Regions from separate parts of the Photobacterium japonica genome, predicted to be linked through region 3. Evidence: predicted binding sites of a transcription regulator. Region 3 holds the regulator's gene; each other region holds the start of a gene.
The links. Region 3 encodes CRP, which controls carbon source genes, mostly activating them, when cyclic AMP is high. Its sites were predicted from a motif close to TGTGANNNNNNTCACA; they were not measured.

Region 1 (6,611 bases), on a different contig from region 3:
TATGGCGATGCAGTGCATGGGCAACCAGCTCTTTACCGGTGCCAGATTCGCCGTTGATCAACACGGAAATTGACGAGCGAGACAGGCGGCCAATGGCACGAAACACTTCCTGCATGGCCGGGGCTTCACCGATGATTTCCGGTGCGTTAGGGGCTTGCGGCTCGGGCTGCTGCTGGCGTTTCTGCTCTTGGCTGTGGGTGACAGCACGCTCAACCAAATTCACCGCTTCATCGATATCAAACGGCTTTGGCAGGTACTCAAATGCCCCCTCTTGGTAGGCATTGACTGCCGCATCGAGATCGGAATGCGCGGTCATGATGATCACCGGCAGGGTTGGGTGGTCGCGTTGCAGATTTTTTAATAGCGTCAGACCATCCATGCCGGGCATGCGGATATCCGACACCAACACATCCGGCACACTACGCTCTAGCGCGGCAATCACACTGTCAGCATCGGCAAACGTCTCACAGGCCAGTCCGGCCGCGGTGAGGGTCTTATCGAGAACCCAGCGGATTGAGCTGTCATCATCGACGACCCAGATTAATCCTTTGCTCATGAGCATTCCTCGTGTTGTACGCCCCGCATCATGGTGCGGAGCGAATGATTCTGTTGATGCCTTTCAGCGTGATGGGGGTCATTTGATCGGCAGATAGAGCGTGAACTTGGTGTGCCCCGGCCAACTCACGACTTCGATTTTTCCCTGATGCTGATCAATCAGGTTTTGCGCAATAGACAAGCCCAGTCCGGTGCCGCCTTCACGCCCGGTCACCATGGGGTAGAACAAGGTGTCTTGGATATCCCGCGGGATTCCGGGGCCATCATCAATGATGTCGATTTTAGCGGCCACGCGGTGGCGCTGGCCGTGGATCACGGCTTGGTGAGCAGTACGGGTTTTCAGCGTGATATTGCCGCCGCCATGGGGGTGTAACGCTTGGGCGGCATTACTGACAATATTGAGAATGGCTTGTTCGAGTTGCTCGGGATCCATGGTGAAATCGGGCAGGCTCGGATCGTAATCGCGATGGATATGCAGGCATTCTCCACCGTCGAGGCTGATCAGTTGACGGACATTTTCCAGTACAGCATGGATATTGCCGTCATGGCGGGTGCCAGGACGCTGGGGGCCGAGCAGGCGGTCAACCAAGTTACGCAAGCGGTCGGCTTGGGCGATGATCATCTGGGTGTATTCGGTATAGCTGGGATCCGGTAAGGTCTTTTCCAGCAGTTGAGCGGCGCCACGCAGCCCACCCAGCGGGTTTTTGATTTCATGGGCTAAGCCACGGACTAATTCTTTGGCGGCCTGTTGTTGGGCGTGTTGGTTCAGCTCTTGGCTGATCCGACGTTGTTGGTCGATGGGCTTGAGTTCGAGCAAAATCAGTAAATCACGCTGCCACGATAACGGGCTGGCATTGAGCTCAAGCCGATGGGGGCGACCATCAATAACAAAGGTGACATCGCTGTCGGCCAAGCCTTGTCCGCTGTGCAGAATGGCGGGCAGCAAGTTCAATTCGAGGGAGCTGTGCTGCAAGATATCTGACAGGCGAGTCTGATCTAAGCGGCGCTTACTGCAGGCGAGCAGTTGCTCAGCGGCGGGATTGACGTAATGGATTGTTAGCTGCTCATCCAGCAGCACAATCGCCGTCACCAGATTATCTACAATCAGGGAAGAAAACTCGACCGTCACAATTACCGTCCTTGTGGATGCCATTCATGGTGGTGCATGAAAGTATCAACGCACCAAATTGGTGCATCCAAGTGTAGCGTGTCTACCCGGTATCGAGAACGAAAATATGCGAAGAACGTTAGCGCGGTTGTGGAATGGTTGGCCGCTGATTGACGCCTGCACGGTGGAGGTAAACCGTTACTTTATCAGACGATGCAATTACCTTGCCGTATTTGAGCAATTGGACTTGCAGGGTATGACTGCCGCGATTGATGTTGTTCAGTTGCCACTGCAGTTGGGTTTGGGCGCGGCCTTCGACTTTACTATCCAGCAGCAAGCGGGCAGTGTGGCCTTTTTTCAATTGGCGAGTACTGCTGGCGGCGACTTGAATATTGCCGCTGTTATCGCGCAAGGTTTGCTGGTGGGTGGGGCTTAGCAGGGTAATGCCGGCTTTGGGTAAGTTTGCTTCATCCTCGTCGCCGCTGGCCGGTGCCGTGGGATCGTTGGCTGCGGTGTCGGACTGTGGATCGGGAGAACTTTGGCGTTTTGGCGGCTTGATATCCAGTACCTTCGCCTCGGGGTTGGGCTGATCGGTAAAGTGGGTGACCCCATTTTCATCTTTCCAAGTGTAAATGGTATCGGCCACGGCCATGCCTGACATGCCAGTGACAAGTCCAAGGCCGATCAAGAGCGTAAGGTGACGTATTTTCATAAGTTTAGGGCGTGGCTGTGGATGATCTGTCTATTGTTGGCAGGCATTGAAGGATCAGCAATACAAAAAAGGCCAGCGTGTGAGGCTGGCCATATTCTCTAGCGAGTTCTCTCAGTACGTTACTTATACAGAGTAGTACAGTTCGAATTCTAGTGGGTGTGTTGCCATGTTGATGCGCTCTACATCGGCTGATTTTAGCTGGATGTAAGAGTCGATGAAGTCATCAGAGAACACGCCGCCTGTGGTTAGGAACTCGCGATCTTCGTCAAGCGCCTGTAGGGCACCTTGAAGTGACTCAGCCACTTTTGGAATCTCAGCGGCTTCTTCTGCCGGTAGGTCATACAAGTCTTTATCCATGGCTTCGCCAGGGTGGATCTTGTTGTTAATACCGTCAAGGCCAGCCATTAGCATGGCTGCAAATGCCAAGTATGGGTTTGCCGCTGGATCACCAAAGCGTACTTCGATACGACGTGCTTTCGGGCTTGGTACCACTGGGATACGGATTGACGCAGAACGGTTACGGGCAGAATAAGCCAGCATAACAGGCGCTTCGTAACCCGGTACAAGACGCTTGTACGAGTTCGTTGCTGGGTTCGCGAACGCATTGATTGCACGTGCGTGCTTGATGATACCGCCGATGTAGAACAGTGCCATTTCAGAGAGGCCGCCGTACTTGTCGCCTGCAAAGAGGTTTTGACCGTCTTTGTTCAGTGACATGTGAACGTGCATACCGCTGCCGTTATCACCCACAAGTGGTTTTGGCATGAAGGTCGCTGTTTTGCCAAATGCGTGTGCGACGTTGTGCACCACGTATTTGTAGATTTGGATTTCATCTGCTTTGGTTGTCAGGGTGTTGAAACGCGTTGCGATTTCATTCTGACCCGCAGTGGCTACTTCGTGGTGGTGTGCTTCAACAACGAGACCCATTTCTTCCATGATCAAACACATAGCAGAACGGATGTCTTGTGATGAATCGACAGGGGCAACTGGGAAGTAACCGCCTTTCACGCCTGGACGGTGACCTTTGTTACCGCCGTCGATGTCAGAACCTGAGTTCCAAGAGGCTTCGATATCATCAATTTTGAAGAAAGAGCCTGACATGTCAGTGTTGAACTTCACGTCGTCAAACAGGAAGAATTCTGGCTCTGGGCCAACCAATACGGTGTCTGCAAGACCCGTTGAACGCATGAAGTCTTCAGCACGCTTAGCGATAGAACGTGGGTCACGGTCGTAGCCTTGCATAGTGGCAGGCTCGAGGATGTCACAACGGATGTTCAGCGTCGCATCTTCAGTGAATGGGTCAAGCACTGCGCTTGCTGCGTCCGGCATCATCACCATGTCTGATTCGTTGATACCTTTCCAGCCAGCTACTGAAGAACCATCGAACATTTTACCTTCTTCAAAGAAGTCAGCGTCGATTTGGTGAGAAGGGATAGAGATATGCTGCTCTTTACCTTTGGTATCGGTAAAGCGTAGGTCAACAAACTTCACTTCGTTTTCCTGGATCAGCGCTAGTACGTTTTCAACTGACATCTTGAGTAACCTCCGGTGTTAGATTGGGCAACGGGCCGCAACAAAATAGGTGAGAGCGATGTCCGCTCGCATGATTTGTTATAAGCGAGAACCGTGCCAACTTTTCAAAGCCCCAAAATAGCGCATTCTTGGCGTTTGAGGGGCGTAAAATTCCTTTATTCGCACCATTGTGGGGAATCAGTGCACCATTATGGTGCAAGAGCCTAACATTCCCGACAGGGCGACGCGTATCTACATTAGCCCACCCCGGCATATTGTCAATCAGTGAGATGAAAAATGAACCGGGAAATAGAGCCTTATTTGTGAGAATTATTGGCAGGAAAAGCAGGAAAAAACAGGGAAAAAACAGGGGGGGAAAAAAAGGCGGTGATATAAATCACATATTACGTGGGTTTTAGCGTAAAATCTGTTAGATTGTGAGCCGTTTTTTTAACCAAGTGGCGCCATCCGGTCGCTGCATGTTCTGAGTGAATGTGAAATCCATGTCTAATCAACTGATCGATAAATTAAGAAATATCGCAATTATTGCGCACGTTGACCACGGTAAAACTACCTTGGTTGACAAACTGCTTCAGCAGTCTGGCACATTAGAGTCTCGCGGTGAAGCCGAAGAGCGTGTAATGGACTCGAACGATATCGAGAAAGAGCGTGGCATTACCATTCTTGCTAAGAACACAGCAATTAACTGGAATGACTACCGCATCAACATCGTAGATACCCCAGGACACGCCGATTTCGGTGGTGAAGTTGAGCGTATCATGTCTATGGTTGACTCTGTTCTGCTTATCGTTGATGCCGTTGACGGTCCAATGCCTCAAACACGTTTCGTAACGCAAAAAGCGTTTGCGCACGGCTTGAAGCCAATCGTTGTAATCAACAAAATCGACCGTCCTGGCGCGCGTCCTGAGTGGGTTATGGATCAAATCTTTGACTTGTTCGATAACCTAGGCGCAACTGACGAACAGCTAGACTTCACCACAGTTTATGCTTCAGCACTAAACGGCTGGGCAACGATGGAAGAAGGCGTTACTGGCGAAGATATGGAACCATTGTTCCAAGCGGTTGTTGATAACGTTGCAGCACCAAGTGTTGACGTTGACGGCCCGCTACAGATGCAAATCTCTCAGCTAGATTACAGCTCTTATGTTGGTGTTATCGGTGTTGCGCGTGTAACTCGCGGTTCTGTTAAGCCAAACCAGCAAGTAACAATCGTTAATGCTGAAGGCAAGAAGCGTAACGGTAAAGTGGGTACAGTTCTTGGCTACCTAGGTCTTGAGCGTCACGAAGTTGAAGAAGCTAAAGCGGGCGACATCATCGCTATCACAGGTCTTGGTGAGCTGAAAATTTCAGACACTATCTGTGACGTGAACACCGTTGAAGCACTGCCAGCTCTTTCTGTTGATGAACCAACAGTAACCATGACTTTCCAGGTGAACACTTCTCCGTTCGCGGGTAAAGAAGGTAAGTTCGTTACTTCTCGTAACATCCTTGAGCGTCTGCAGAAAGAATTGGTACACAACGTTGCACTACGCGTTGAAGAAACTGACAGTCCAGACCGTTTCCGTGTTTCAGGCCGTGGTGAACTTCACCTGTCTATCCTGATCGAAAACATGCGTCGTGAAGGCTTCGAGCTAGCAGTATCTCGTCCAGAAGTAATTCTGAAAGAAGAAGACGGCCAGCTAATGGAACCGTTTGAAGTGGTAACTATCGACGTGGTGGAAGAGCACCAGGGTAGTGTCATGGAAAACATCGGTATCCGTAAAGGTGAACTGAAAGATATGGCACCAGATGGTAAAGGCCGTGTTCGCATGGACTTCATGATGCCTTCTCGTGGTCTTATCGGCTTCCAGACTGAGTTCCTAACAATGACGTCTGGTTCTGGCCTTATCTACCACTCGTTTGATCACTACGGTCCACACAAGGGCGGTACTATCGGTCAACGTGCAAACGGCGTATTGATCTCTAACGGTACGGGTAAAGCGGTAACATACTCACTGTTTAACCTTCAAGAGCGTGGCCGTTTGTTCTCTGAGCACGGTGATGAAGTGTATGAAGGTCAGATCATCGGTATTCACAACCGTTCTAACGACCTGACTATCAACTGTCTTCGTGGTAAGCAGCTGACTAACGTTCGTGCATCAGGTACTGATGAAGCGCAAACACTTTCTCCTGCTATCAAGCACACGCTTGAGCAGGCACTAGAATTCATCGATGATGATGAACTAGTAGAAGTAACACCAGTAAGCGTTCGTATTCGTAAGAAGCTTCTTACAGAAAACGATCGTAAGCGTGCAGGTCGTTCTGGTAAGTAATTACTAGTTAATTGCCGTTAATTCAATCCCTCCATCGGTCTGACCATGGAGGGATTGTTGTATCTGGCGCCGAGAAAAGTGCGCTTATCTAACACCGACAGAAGAAAACATGATGCAACCGATGATTATTTCCGGCGGGCCCGGGGCGGGGAAAACCACCTTGCTGATGGCCTTGGCCGAGCAAGGTTATCTGACGTTTCCCGAGGCGTCTCGCACCCTGATCCGTGAACAGGCGCAGCAACCCGATGGTGTGCTGCCGTGGACCGATTTGCCGCGCTTTGCGGCGTTGTGCTTGGATCTCATGGGACAGCAACGCGCGCAAGCGGCACGCGGCACGGTACCGGCCTTTGTGGATCGCGCCATTGGTGATATTTGCGCGTATATGGCCCTT
Region 2 (6,611 bases), on a different contig from region 3:
CTGGATTACAAAGAACAGCAACAGTGGAAACACTACTGTCAGGATTTCTTTGAAGAGAACCTGCCGAACTACATGCAAAACCTCGAAGCATTAGGTCATGAGCACCAAAGCAGCGAGAAAAACATGAAGATCCTGAAAGCGGTGTATGACTATGTAGCGTCGCTGGTCTAACTGTTCAGGCTTTATATTGTCACCTCTGCAGTCCGCGCATTGCGGGTAAACGATAGAAACGTCGGCATATTTAAAAATCCCCTCATGCATTTCATGCTGAGGGGATTTTTTATAAGGCAATATCCTAACAATGACATTGCACAACCCGTGCAGTGCACTCACACTTTACGCTGTATGGAGCGCATGCATTCACAGGTCCAAGGAAAGTCGTCGTAACAAAAGTAGTCGTCATTAAAGTGGTATCTATGACAACGCAAACGCTGACCCGCTGTTACCGTTTCACAACGGTCGATTTTGAGCCTGATCTGTGCCTGTTGGTGTGGAAAGACCGTGCCGACACCGCACTCACGGTGCATGAGTCGCGTCTGTTGGAAGTGCTGTGCTACTGCGCCGGTGAAGTGATCAGTGCGGAATCACTCTACGACAAAACCTTTGTGCAAATTGACCCCTACGAAGACAGCCACACCAATCACTATGATCTAAACACCATCTTCAAATCCCTCACCCGTAAATTGGAATACCACGGCGCGATGGGTATTCCCATTGAAGCGGTGCCCCATTATGGTTTTCGCGTGCCGTTACCGGAAAAAGCCTGTCGCCGAATCCATGAAGACAGCACGCCACCATCGGCGCCACCAGACGATCCATCACCGGAACCTGACCCCCTGTCATCGACCGAACACATCGTAAAACACAGCCGTTTGCATAAAGTGTCTGTCGCACTGCTTGCCTTAGCCGGCCTCGCTATGATCTTTGCCTCAGATTAGCCTTCTGCGACCTCCCCTTGCCCGCGAAACACGTTATGATCCCGTTCTAAGCCCGTTAAATTTTCTGTGGCTTAGATCACGTTTATTTTGTATGATAAATAAAATTTCCTCAGACAAATCCTGAAGGGCTCATGGCATATCTTCGCTCATTTTTAATCATTTTTGTGTGTCTCATGATTGGTAAAGGGATACAGCACTTCAGCGGCATCGCCATTCCCGGTAGCATTATTGGCATGCTCCTTTTGTTTCTTTCTCTCTCTATGGGACTGGTGCCTGCACAGTGGGCGATGCCCGGTTGCCACTTTCTGATCAGACACATGGCGCTGTTGTTCGTGCCAGTCGGTGTGGGATTAATGAATTACCTCGACTTGATTCAGAATAACAGCTTAACCATTTTACTCAGCACCATTGGCAGCAGCGTGGTGGTCTTTATCGTGATCGGTATTGCAACGCATTATAAGGAACAACAATGATTTGGTTATTGGCTACTCTTGTTGTTTTCTACGGTGCACGTTACCTCACGAAATTCATTAAGCACCCGATTGTGAATCCGTTACTCATTTGCCTGTTGGTACTCATCCCTTTGCTCATGTGGCTTAACGTGCCTTACGAAACCTATTTTGAGCAAAACAAGTGGATCAATGCCCTGCTGGAACCAGCGGTTGTGGCGCTGGCGTTTCCTTTGTATGAGCAGCTGGGTCAAATCCGTCAAAAGTGGAAAGTGATCCTCACCACGTGCTTTATCGGCAGTATATTGTCGATGGTGACCGGTGCTGGTATCGCTTTGATGATGGGGGCTGATGCCCAGTTAACCGCGTCTATCCTACCTAAATCCGTGACAACGCCGATTGCGATGGCGGTGTCTGAACAAATTGGCGGCGTGCCATCGGTTGCGGCGATCATGGTGATTCTGGCGGGTTTGTTTGGGGCGGTGTTTGGTTACCCCCTGTTTAAGCTGATTGGGGTACACGCACCGATTGCGAAAGGTTTGACGATGGGAACGGTATCGCACGCGCTGGGCACAGCAAAAGCGGCCGAAGAGAATCACCAAGAAGGCGCGTTCAGTTCGCTGGCGTTGGTGATATGCGGGGTAATGACGTCCATTTTGGCACCGCTCGTATTCCCATTGATAATGAAGCTATTTTCATGAAAAATTTGCGATAACGTGCAAGTAATCGAATACATGAGTAAGTTATTGATTAAAATCGTTAATCTTTTTACAAACCGTGTGACTCGACTCCCAAACATGTAACAAGTGAAAGTATCAAGCACTTAGTGTGATCTGGATCACACACAATTATTATCACTCCGCCTACAATATTTCTCCATATACAAGACGGAGTGATAACTCATGCACACTAAAGTAAAGGATGCTTTAGGCGCTCTTCCAGCAGACCTAGCCGCTGCCATCAAACCGGTGTTAGAAGCTGATAACTTTGATGCCACACTTAGCCCTGAAGCGTTCGCTGAACTCATGTCGAAGACGCAATTGTCAGACAGTGAGTTACGTGTTGCATTACTTCCCCTTGCTGCCGCCTATTCTGTTGCTCCTATTTCTCATTTCCACGTTGGTGCGATTGCCCGTGGCTTATCCGGTACTTTGTACTTTGGTGCCAACATGGAATTCGTTGGGACCGACTTGTCACACAGTGTCCACGCCGAGCAATCTGCCATTAGCCATGCATGGCTAAAAGGCGAAACCGGCATTCAGGACATCACGATCAACTACAGCCCATGTGGCCATTGCCGCCAGTTCATGAACGAACTGACGACCGCAAATGACTTGATGGTGCAATTACCACAACGTGACGCGAAAACACTGCAAGCGTATTTGCCAGAATCATTCGGCCCAAGCGACTTGGGTATCAACGATGCACTTCTAACCCTCGTTAATCACGGCATGGCGTGTGATGATACCGATGCGCTGCTGCAAGCGGCTTGTGAGGCTGCTAACCGTGCCCATGCGCCTTACACCAATAACTTTGCGGGTGTCGCACTGCGTACACAGTCAGGTGACACGTTCGTGGGCATGTACGCAGAAAATGCAGCTTTCAACCCAAGCCTGCCACCGTTACAAGTCGCGCTGATCAGCATGAACATGGCCGGTTATGATTTGTCTGAGGTGGCGGCGGCCGCATTAGTCGAAAAAGCCGGTAGCACCATCAGCCACCGCGCCAACACCGAACACGCACTGCACGCCTTAAACGCGGATATCCCTTTCCGTTATTTGGCAGTGTAATCATCGAAAAGCCGCCTTAGGGCGGTTTTTTTGTGCCAAAACACCGCATTGAATAGAAAAATGTTCCATCCGCACGGTGCCAAGAGTATGATTTTTGCGTTTATCACTTAACGAAATCACCCATTCATGTCACACCAACATCACCCACTACAAGGGGCGAGCTGGATGCTTACGGCAGGGTTTGCGTTTGCCTTAGTTAATAGCTTGGCGCAATACCTCAGCATGTATATGCATCTTCCGTCCACGACCGTCGCCCTGATCCAATACTTTATTGCGCTAATTGCCATTTTCCCTTGGTTGCGATCGCTAGGTCTGCGTACGGCCCTGAAAACCGACCATTTTGGCATGCACTGCTTCCGCGTCTTTTTATCTGTGATCGGGATTCAACTTTGGCTATGGGCGTTAGCCTACCCGGTTCCGATTTGGCAAGGGATTGCGTTGCTGATGACGTCGCCGCTGTTCGCAACCATTGGTTCGGGCTTGCTGCTGAAAGAAAAAGTCGGCACGGCACGTTGGATTGCGACCCTGACCGGTTTCATTGGTGCCATGATCATTCTTGAACCGTGGGCAGATGGCTTTAACTGGGCCACGTTACTCCCTGTGGGTGCGGCGTTCTTCTGGGCCAGCTATTCGTTGATGGTGAAGAAAATGTCAGCGTATGATTCACCGACCACCATGGTGGTGTACCTGCTTATTTTGATCACGCCGTTCAATATTTTCTTAGCACTGCCTGATTTTACAATGCCAGCGACCCCGTTCACGTGGGGCTTGTTGGCGGCGGCAGGCTTGCTGACCGCGCTAGCACAATGGGCGATTGCCAAAGCCTATGCGGTGGCAGATGCGTCGTTTGTGCAGCCATTTGACCATGCCAAACTGCCACTGAACGTACTGGCGGGTTGGGTTGTCTTTGGTTGGGCACCACCGGGCCGTTTATGGCTGGGAGCGGCGATCATTATTGGATCTGTGGCTTTCATTACCCAGTGGGAAAACAGAAAGCACGCCAAAGCGAAAGCCTAAGCCCTCACGGGTCATGTCTAAACTGCTCGTTACCTTGTGAAAGCCGCTGTTGAGCGGCTTTTTTCGTGTTATCCCTTTTGCATCCCCCCCCCTTTGTCTTACCACCCAACAGTAAGACAGTAAATAGACGGAATAAGGGGAAATGTCGATTTTCTCGTCATTCCTGTTGTTTTCCTCGCCAACGAAATAGCAAACGATTGCGTGGCAACTGAAATCCTGTATGATCTGCTACAACGTCAGTCTCAACCCAGTAAGGAATGTCAATGTTAGGATCAGCAACCCGCCCGCAGGCTACGCGCGTATTACTTCTTGGCGCTGGTGAACTTGGTAAGGAAGTCGCCATTGAATGCCAACGTTTAGGACTTGAAGTCATTGCGGTTGACCGCTACGCCGATGCCCCTGCCATGCATGTGGCACACCGTAGTCATGTGATCGACATGCTCGACGGTGACGCATTGAAGCAGGTGATTGCCATTGAGCAGCCACATTATGTGGTGCCTGAAATTGAAGCGATTGCAACCGACACGCTGGTAGCACTGGAAGCGCAAGGCGTGAACGTGGTGCCGACAGCCAATGCAACGAAACTGACCATGAACCGTGAAGGCATTCGTCGCCTTGCGGCTGAAACGCTGGCCATTCCTACGTCCCCTTACGCGTTCTCAGACCAATACGATGACTTTGTCGCCTCTGTTGAGCACATCGGCACACCGTGCGTTGTGAAGCCGATTATGAGCTCTTCTGGCAAAGGTCAGAGTGTGATCAAAACACCGGCAGACATTGAAGCGGCTTGGCACTACGCTCAAGAAGGCGGCCGTGCGGGTGCTGGCCGTGTGATTGTCGAAGGCTTTGTTGAGTTTGACTATGAAATTACCTTGCTCACCGTGCGTGCCATCGACGGTGTGCATTTCTGTGCGCCTATTGGACACCGTCAAGAAGGCGGTGACTACCGTGAGTCATGGCAGCCACAACAGATGTCAGACAACGCGTTGAAAGCCGCACAAGCCATGGCTGAGAACGTGGTGAATGCACTGGGTGGCTACGGCTTGTTTGGCGTTGAGTTGTTCATTCGTGGCGATGAGGTGCTATTTAGCGAAGTCTCCCCTCGCCCGCATGACACTGGCATGGTTACGCTGATCTCCCAAGAGTTGTCTGAGTTTGCACTACACACTCGCGCCTTCTTGGGTTTGCCTATCCACGGTATCACGCAGTATGGCCCGTCAGCATCTGCCGTTATCCTCGGACAGGGCGAATCACAAGATATCCGCTTTGATAACCTCAGCGTGGCGCTGACGCGCCCTAACACGCAAGTGCGTTTGTTTGGTAAGCCTGAGATCAATGGCGAACGCCGTTTAGGGGTCGCATTGACCCGTCGTGATAGCATTGACGAGGCAGTGAAGGACGCCGTGGCAACCGCGGCTGACGTCAAGGTTATTTACTAAGCGTTTGTCATCATAACGCAGCCCTGATAACGGCTTTAAACCAATGAAAAAGGCGCCAGTCACATCATCTGTGACTGGCGCCTTTACTGTGCGTTTTTCGCGAGCGGCTCTCGACGAACGACTATCCGCCAGTTAACGTCTATCAGTTAACCTCAATCAACCAGGCTTCTTCCGCGAAACGGGTCAGGCCTTGCTGGCGACGCGGGTGGGTTTCATCTTTCTCATCGCGGGCTAAACGGCGGATCTGACAACCGCTGAACAAGGCTTCCACTTCGGCTTGTGCCACGCTGAACGGAGGGCCGTCCATTTCATGCTGTGGGTAGTCAAGGGTGATCAACAGAATGCGGCCACCGGCTTTTACCATCGACTGCAACTTGTCGGCATATTCGCGACGTAGCGTCTCAGGCATTGCAATCAATGCCGCGCGATCGTACACCACATCGACCGGATCAATCTGTGTCGTGAAATAGTCACCACAGTAAATACCGATCTCATCGAAGCTGTACAGGGTTTGGCCGTTGCCTAATACCGTCACCATGGGCGTGTAAAAATGCTCAGCGAAGAACGAACGCACGGCAATATCACTTAACTCGATACCCACCACGTTATCGTGTTTTTGTGCCAACCAGGTTAAGTCCTCAGACTTGCCGCACATGGGTACCAATACCACATCTTCGCGTGTCGTATTCAGTTCCGACCAATATTCCACCAGCATCGGGTTGGTTTCATCCAAGTGAAAGCCAATGCGGTTTTGTGCCCAACGGCTATGCCAAAATTCTGCATCCATTTTCTGTTTTTCTCTTTTTATGACTGACTGCACGCTTTATATCAAAGTTCGCTAGTCATATAAACTGCCCATCGACACTGGCTGACAACTTGCAGTCAATCGGGCGAGAAAAGAGGAAAAAACCATGCCGTAGATGAAATAGAAAGGGAGAAAGAGGAAGGGATAAATGACAAGAAAAATAGACAGGAAAA
Region 3 (6,611 bases):
CGGGCGATATGGCGTACTCACAAGGCGTGAAGATCGGCTACTTTGCCCAGCACCAGCTTGAAACCCTGTACCTCAATGACACGCCGGTACAGCACTTGGCACGCATCGCGCCGGATGCCAAAGAGCAGCAACTGCGTGATTACTTGGGCAGTTTCGGTTTCTTGGGTGACAAAGCGCTGGAAAAAGTGGGCCCGTTCTCGGGCGGCGAAAAAGCCCGTTTGGTGTTGGCATTGATTGTATGGCAACGTCCGAACCTGTTGTTACTCGATGAACCGACCAACCACTTAGATTTGGACATGCGCCAAGCGCTGACACTCGCGCTGCAGTCTTATGACGGGGCAATGGTCATTGTCAGCCACGACCGTTACTTATTGCGTGCCACCACCGATGATCTGTACTTGGTGCATGACCGCAACGTTGAGCCGTTTGATGGTGACTTGCAGGACTATCACAAGTGGCTGACCGAACAGCAACGTCACGAACGTCGCGAGCTACAAGCGAGCAAACCGGAAACGGTCAAAGACAACAGCGCCGCGTCACGCAAAGAGCAGAAACGTCTGGAAGCGGAATTCCGTAAACAAACGGCGCCGATGCGTAAGCAAATCGACAAGCTGGATAAGCAAATGGAAACGTTGAGTGCGACACTGGCGGATGCCGAAACGCACCTTGCTGATGTCACTATCTACGAAGCCGATAACAAGGCGCGCCTGAATGAGCAACTGAAGCGTCAGGCCGAAGCCAAGTCAGCGTTGGAAGATGTCGAAATGGAATGGATGGATCTGCAAGAGCAACTGGAAGCACTGGAAGCCGAGTGCTTAAACCTGAATGCGTAACGCTAATCCATCAATCACAAGGTGATGCACCATGACCCCAACGCTGACGGCAGCGGATTTTTGGCAATTTTCATTGCACCACTACCGTCAAGCGGGGGTTGAAGCCGCCTGCTTGCAGTTCCAAGATCAGTATCAGGGCAACGTTAACCTTGCCCTGTTACTGCATTGGCTTGATACGCAGTCATTCTCTCTTCCTCCCCAAGAGCTGACAGCACTGCTGACCACGCTCGCACACAGTGATCCTTCACTGCAACGTTTTCGTGCCCAACGCCGCGTACAAAAAGCCCATCTCTCTACCTCGACCTATCAAGCGCTGCTTGCCGAAGAATTGCAGCATGAACGCCAGCAACAGACCGACTTAATTCAGCAGTGCCAAACCTTGCCCCTGCGCCCCGCGATCCAACCACATAACCTGCTCGCCTATTGCCAGCACTGTCATGTCCCCACCGTCCTGTACCGACAATTACAAGGTCACACCACTGACTAACCCGCACCCTTTCACTGGACGACCTCCCGATCCCGGCGTTATGCTTTCTGCACTTTTCTTCCTTAACGGCTTTATATGTCCGACAAGGCGTGCTTATCAGGAGTCATCATGCAACCGTTCATCCCGGCGCACGGCTTACGCAATGCCCATCTGCAAACCTTGCTACCGCGCTTTCTTCGCCGCCAACCACTGTTTGAACCGATCACCCAACGCATTGATACCCCCGATGGCGATTTCCTTGATTTAGCCTGGACCGCCCCGCCTGAACAGTGCGCCCCAGACCAACCGGTGATGATCCTGTTCCACGGCCTAGAAGGCAGCTTTAACAGCCCTTATGCCAATGGCCTGCTGCATGCCGCAAAGGCGCAAGGCTGGCTCGGGGTGATGATGCACTTTCGCGGATGCAGCGGTGAAATGAATCGCCTGCCTCGCAGCTACCACTCAGGGGAAACCGGTGATGCCCGTTTCTTTTTGCACTGGCTACGTCAACACCTGCCGACGCAACCGTTTATGGCAGTCGGTGTTTCACTGGGGGGGAACATGTTGGTCAATTATCTGGCAGAAACCCAGCACGACGCTGATCTGCTCGCCGCCCAAGTGATCTCTCCGCCGCTCGATTTGGCGGCCTGCTCAAGCCGTATCCAGCAAGGTTTTTCCCAAGTTTACCAACGCTACCTCGTGAGTTCGATGAAGCGTAATCTCGACCAAAAGATTCAGGCGCACCCGCTGGCTATGCCGCTCGATACCCATGCCGCGCAGCGTATTCGCACTTTATGGCAATTTGACGAACACATTACCGCTCCCCTCAACGGGTTTGCCAATGCCGATGACTATTACCAACGGTGCAGCGGCTTATCCAAACTCGAGCGCATTACCACCCCGCTGCGGATCATCCATGCCAAAGACGACCCATTCATGACCGAGGCCGTGATCCCGCAACAGCCGCTACCGCCGCACATTGATTACCACCTGTCTGACCATGGCGGCCACGTCGGGTTTGTCACCGGCCACTGGCGTCAACCGGTCTTTTGGTTGGAACACACGGTACCCGCATGGTTCCTGCAGCAACTGCAAGCCCTCTACAAGTGACAACATTGCCAATATAATAAGGAATTCTGTTCAACCATGATGACCACACCCATGATTATTTCTTGGCAAGACATTGATCCAGAGACCCTGACCAACCTGATCGAGCATTTTGTGCTGCGCGAAGGCACCGATTACGGTGAACAGGAGCTCAGCATGGCCAGTAAAGTGCAGCATGTCCGTCAGCAACTCGAAAGTGGCGAGGCGGTGATTTTCTTTTCGGAATTGCACGAAACGGTCGACATCAAACTGCGCCGCGATTTAGGCCGCGCCTGATCCCGCCCCCTTCGCATCGATATGCAAGATTGTGATGCCCGCCTCAAGGATGCTGGTTCGGTTAGCCCACCAGCATTTTTGACAATCTAACTTGCTATTATCCTGCCAGCCTGTTAATAACTCTTTCCGTTAATGTTAACGACAGGGTTTGTCATGTCAGCAAAACATCCGATCATAGCCGTCACGGGATCGTCGGGGGCCGGCACCTCCACCACCTCCGAAGCGTTTCGTAAAATGTTCAATATGATGAACATCAATGCCGCTTGGCTGGAGGGGGACAGCTTTCACCGCTTCACCCGCCCCGAGATGGATGTCGAGATCCGCAAAGCCAAAGAGCAAGGTCGCCATATCAGCTACTTTGGCCCGCAAGCCAATGACTTCCCGCTACTGGCCGATTTTTTCCGCCAATACGGCCTGGATGGTAGCGGCCAATACCGCCGTTATCTGCATACCTTCGATGAAGCCGTGCCTTATAACTTGATGCCCGGTACGTTCACCCCGTGGCAGTCATTGCCAGAAAATACCGATGTGTTGTTTTATGAAGGGTTACATGGCGGGGTGGTCGACGGTGACACCAATGCGGCACAGCATGTCGACTTATTGATAGGCATGGTGCCGATCGTGAACTTGGAGTGGATCCAAAAGATCGTCCGCGATACCCGCGATCGGGGTCATTCGCGTGAGGCGGTAATGGAATCGATTGTTCGCTCAATGGATGACTACCTCAATTACATCACCCCTCAGTTTTCTCGCACCCACATTAACTTTCAGCGCGTGCCGACGGTAGACACCTCTAACCCATTGAGCGCAAAAGCCATCCCCAGTTTGGATGAGAGTTTTGTGGTGATCCGCTTTCGTGGGATCAAGAAGGTCGATTTCCCTTATCTGCTGTCGATGATCCAAGGCTCCTTCATGTCACGCCATAACACGTTAGTCGTGCCCGGCGGCAAGATGAGTTTTGCGATGGAGCTGATCATGCGCCCCTTGATCCAACAGTTGATAGATACCGGGAAGATTGGGTAGGAAAAGCAGGGACGAAGAACAAGTTTGCGCGTTTATAGGGACGAGTGTCGAGTCAGAGCAAAAGCAACAAGAGACGAGTTTTCGAGTAGCGAGTGACGAGTAAGAGCGACTGTGGTCCTGTGGTCCTGTGGTCCTGTGGTCCTGTGGTCCTGTGGTCCTGTGGTCCTGTGGTCCTGTGGTCCTGTGGTCAAAATACCGCTTCTCATTCAAGATTCAAGTACTTCAGTTCTCGCTCTTACCATAGGGCCTTAGGGCCCAAGGACCGCTCTCGACCACCCTTGCTTTTCCGCACTTACTCGCCCCTCGTCCCTTCTTTCTGTCTTACGCTTCAATGATCTCGTACGAGTGAGTCATTTCTACGCCTTCACCCAACATCAAACACACTGAGCAGTATTTCTCTAACGAATCCGCCACGGTTTTTGCCACCAAGGTTTCATCCAACCCGTGGCCAGTCACCACAAAATGCAGATTGGCCGAGGTAAATAAACGCGGCGCTTGCTCACGACGTACCGCTTTGATCTGCGCTTCACAGGCGGTGATCGGCTGGCCCGCAGACGTTAACCCGCTCACCACATCCACCGAACTGCATCCCCCTGCTGCCATCAAAACCAGCTCCATCGGGCTGGGAGCTTTTTCGCCACCATTGCCGTCCATCACCACACTATGACCTGAATTTGACTGGCCTAAGAAGGTCATCCCTTCTACCCATTTAACGCGTGATTGCATTGCATTCTCCTTACTACTTTTGAGGGATTTGGGCACTATCTAACAACCGTGTGATCATGTGCACACTTATGGGTATAAAATGGCCGCGCCCGATAGATCAATATCAAGAAAAGCGTGCCGAAAAAAGATAAACTCTGAACTAATTATTCAGGTCAGCTTGCAGCCTTGCCGTTGACTGAATATCCTAAACGGCGAACTACATTATTGTTAGGCCCGGCCTCAAACGTATAGGGACGTCGTTGTTGGGCAACAAACGCAGAGGAAGTTAGTAATATGGTTCCAGGTAAACCTCAAACAGATCCAACTTTAGAGTGGTTTCTTTCCCATTGCCACATTCATAAGTACCCGTCAAAAAGCACGTTGATTCATGCGGGTGAAAAAGCTGAAACGCTCTATTACATCGTTAAAGGTTCTGTTGCTGTTCTCATCAAGGATGAAGAAGGCAAGGAAATGATCCTGTCTTACCTAAACCAAGGTGACTTCATTGGTGAGCTAGGTCTGTTTGAAGAAGGCCAAGAGCGTACCGCATGGGTACGTGCAAAGACCCCTTGTGAAGTGGCTGAGATTTCATTCAAGAAATTCCGTCAGCTGATCCAAGTCAATCCAGACATTTTGATGCGTCTGTCTGCACAGATGGCAAGTCGCCTACAAGTGACAAGCCAGAAAGTGGGCGACCTTGCGTTCTTGGACGTAACCGGCCGCATCGCGCAAACATTGCTGAACTTGGCGAAACAGCCAGATGCAATGACGCACCCAGACGGCATGCAGATCAAGATCACCCGCCAGGAAATTGGTCAGATCGTCGGTTGTTCTCGTGAAACCGTTGGCCGTATCTTGAAGATGCTGGAAGAGCAAAACCTGATTTCTGCTCACGGTAAAACGATTGTGGTGTACGGTACGCGCTAAACGTACGGATCACACCTATAAAAAAAGCCGCCATGTGCGGCTTTTTTTTGGCTTAATGTATCGCCACAGAGCATATTTGTTAGCGAGCTCACTCTTTTCCTTGTTTGCCACGTCCACACTTGATGCTACATTATGCATATCAAGGCACTCTGATTTCTATGGATGGAAATACACGCAATGGACATTGAACGTTTCTCCCAGCATCACACCACACTCTCAGCTGGCACCACCTTCCCACTGCCGACAACGGTAGAGCTCACCGGGTTTAGTGATGGACGATCTTTCTTGGAACAACAGGAGCTTCCCCGTTATGGTACCGCGCGTCCTGGGTTAGAGATTTCCCCCCTCGACAGCCGCCACCTGTAAATACGGCGACCACCGCACCGTGTAATGAACTCGCTATCGAACAGGGATGGCGCGGGGTGCTATATTTCTCGTATGGCTACGGCTCTCTGGCCATCACAGGCACATCAGTGCTTTCGAAGATCTTATCGGCTGACGCTTCCACAAACCCCGAATACAACGCTTCGCCCTCAGCGGTCGGATAACGTTTGGCAAACTCATAAAAGCCACCGGGAATGGTGTATACCCCATCGATAAAGCCTACATCGACCTGATCGGCCAAGGTCGCTGACTGCTCCAGCATCACCGCAGGCGACCCTTTCACTTCACCGCCTGACGCATTAATAGTAAACCCATTGTGTTGCAGCAGATGGTTCACTTCTGCCACCTCAGTAAATTGTTCAAGGTGATTAATGCTGACAGTAAAATGGTTCGCGCCAAAGCCGTGTGCGGCCAACCACCCCGCATATTCGCTTTCCGCATACAGCAACTCATAGGTGGCGTAGTCCAAATCCCAAACTCGCCCACCAAACAAGAACGACGGATCCCGCATCACCGATTCCGGCACCTGCTCAATCAAATCCCGTACGGTTTCTTGGAACAAAGCACTGAATTGCCCCACCATCAATTCACTGATGAACACTTTCGGCGCAAGGGGATTAGGGTGCTCAAAATGCTCGGCATAGAGCTTTTTCCCGTCAAAATGGTATTTCCCCATCGGCTTATACCCGATCGCAATGAAGGGCGCGGCAAGTCGGTCTAACCCGACTTTGGGTAAATTAAACGTCCGCAATGCGATGTGATCATTGTGCAGCGGCTCTTCTTCCGTCAGCAAGTCATGTACCTCTTGCGCCGACGGGCATAACCGCTGCACATAGTCTTGCCACAAATTATCAAACAATTGCACTACCCGTTCCATCTCATCCCCTCCT

Region 1: typA (translational GTPase TypA) is a predicted target of CRP. The motif match lies at 4,274-4,289, and genes of this name have one in related genera.
Region 2: cdd (cytidine deaminase) is a predicted target of CRP. The motif match lies at 2,215-2,230, and genes of this name have one in related genera.

The regions. Positions count from the first base shown of each region.
Region 1 is NZ_JAKJSN010000021.1:64,802-71,412, forward strand. Features, by position in the region: gene glnG (nitrogen regulation protein NR(I)) at 1-556, opposite strand, end outside; gene glnL (nitrogen regulation protein NR(II)) at 635-1,708, opposite strand; gene L4C36_RS09640 (DUF4124 domain-containing protein) at 1,803-2,375, opposite strand; gene glnA (glutamate--ammonia ligase) at 2,499-3,908, opposite strand; gene typA (translational GTPase TypA) at 4,391-6,220, shown strand; gene L4C36_RS09655 (AAA family ATPase) at 6,333-6,611, shown strand, end outside.
Region 2 is NZ_JAKJSN010000020.1:88,133-94,743, forward strand. Features, by position in the region: gene sbcB (exodeoxyribonuclease I) at 1-171, shown strand, start outside; gene L4C36_RS09250 (hypothetical protein) at 417-938, shown strand; gene L4C36_RS09255 (CidA/LrgA family protein) at 1,070-1,411, shown strand; gene L4C36_RS09260 (CidB/LrgB family autolysis modulator) at 1,408-2,088, shown strand; gene cdd (cytidine deaminase) at 2,290-3,177, shown strand; gene L4C36_RS09270 (DMT family transporter) at 3,304-4,194, shown strand; gene purT (formate-dependent phosphoribosylglycinamide formyltransferase) at 4,458-5,633, shown strand; gene L4C36_RS09280 (thiopurine S-methyltransferase) at 5,776-6,420, opposite strand.
Region 3 is NZ_JAKJSN010000007.1:195,962-202,572, reverse strand. Features, by position in the region: gene L4C36_RS01465 (ABC transporter ATP-binding protein) at 1-833, shown strand, start outside; gene L4C36_RS01460 (TIGR02444 family protein) at 865-1,320, shown strand; gene L4C36_RS01455 (hydrolase) at 1,429-2,409, shown strand; gene L4C36_RS01450 (YheU family protein) at 2,461-2,682, shown strand; gene L4C36_RS01445 (phosphoribulokinase) at 2,836-3,705, shown strand; gene L4C36_RS01440 (OsmC family protein) at 4,027-4,431, opposite strand; gene crp (cAMP-activated global transcriptional regulator CRP) at 4,705-5,337, shown strand; gene L4C36_RS01430 (hypothetical protein) at 5,515-5,703, shown strand; gene L4C36_RS01425 (DUF1338 domain-containing protein) at 5,780-6,598, opposite strand.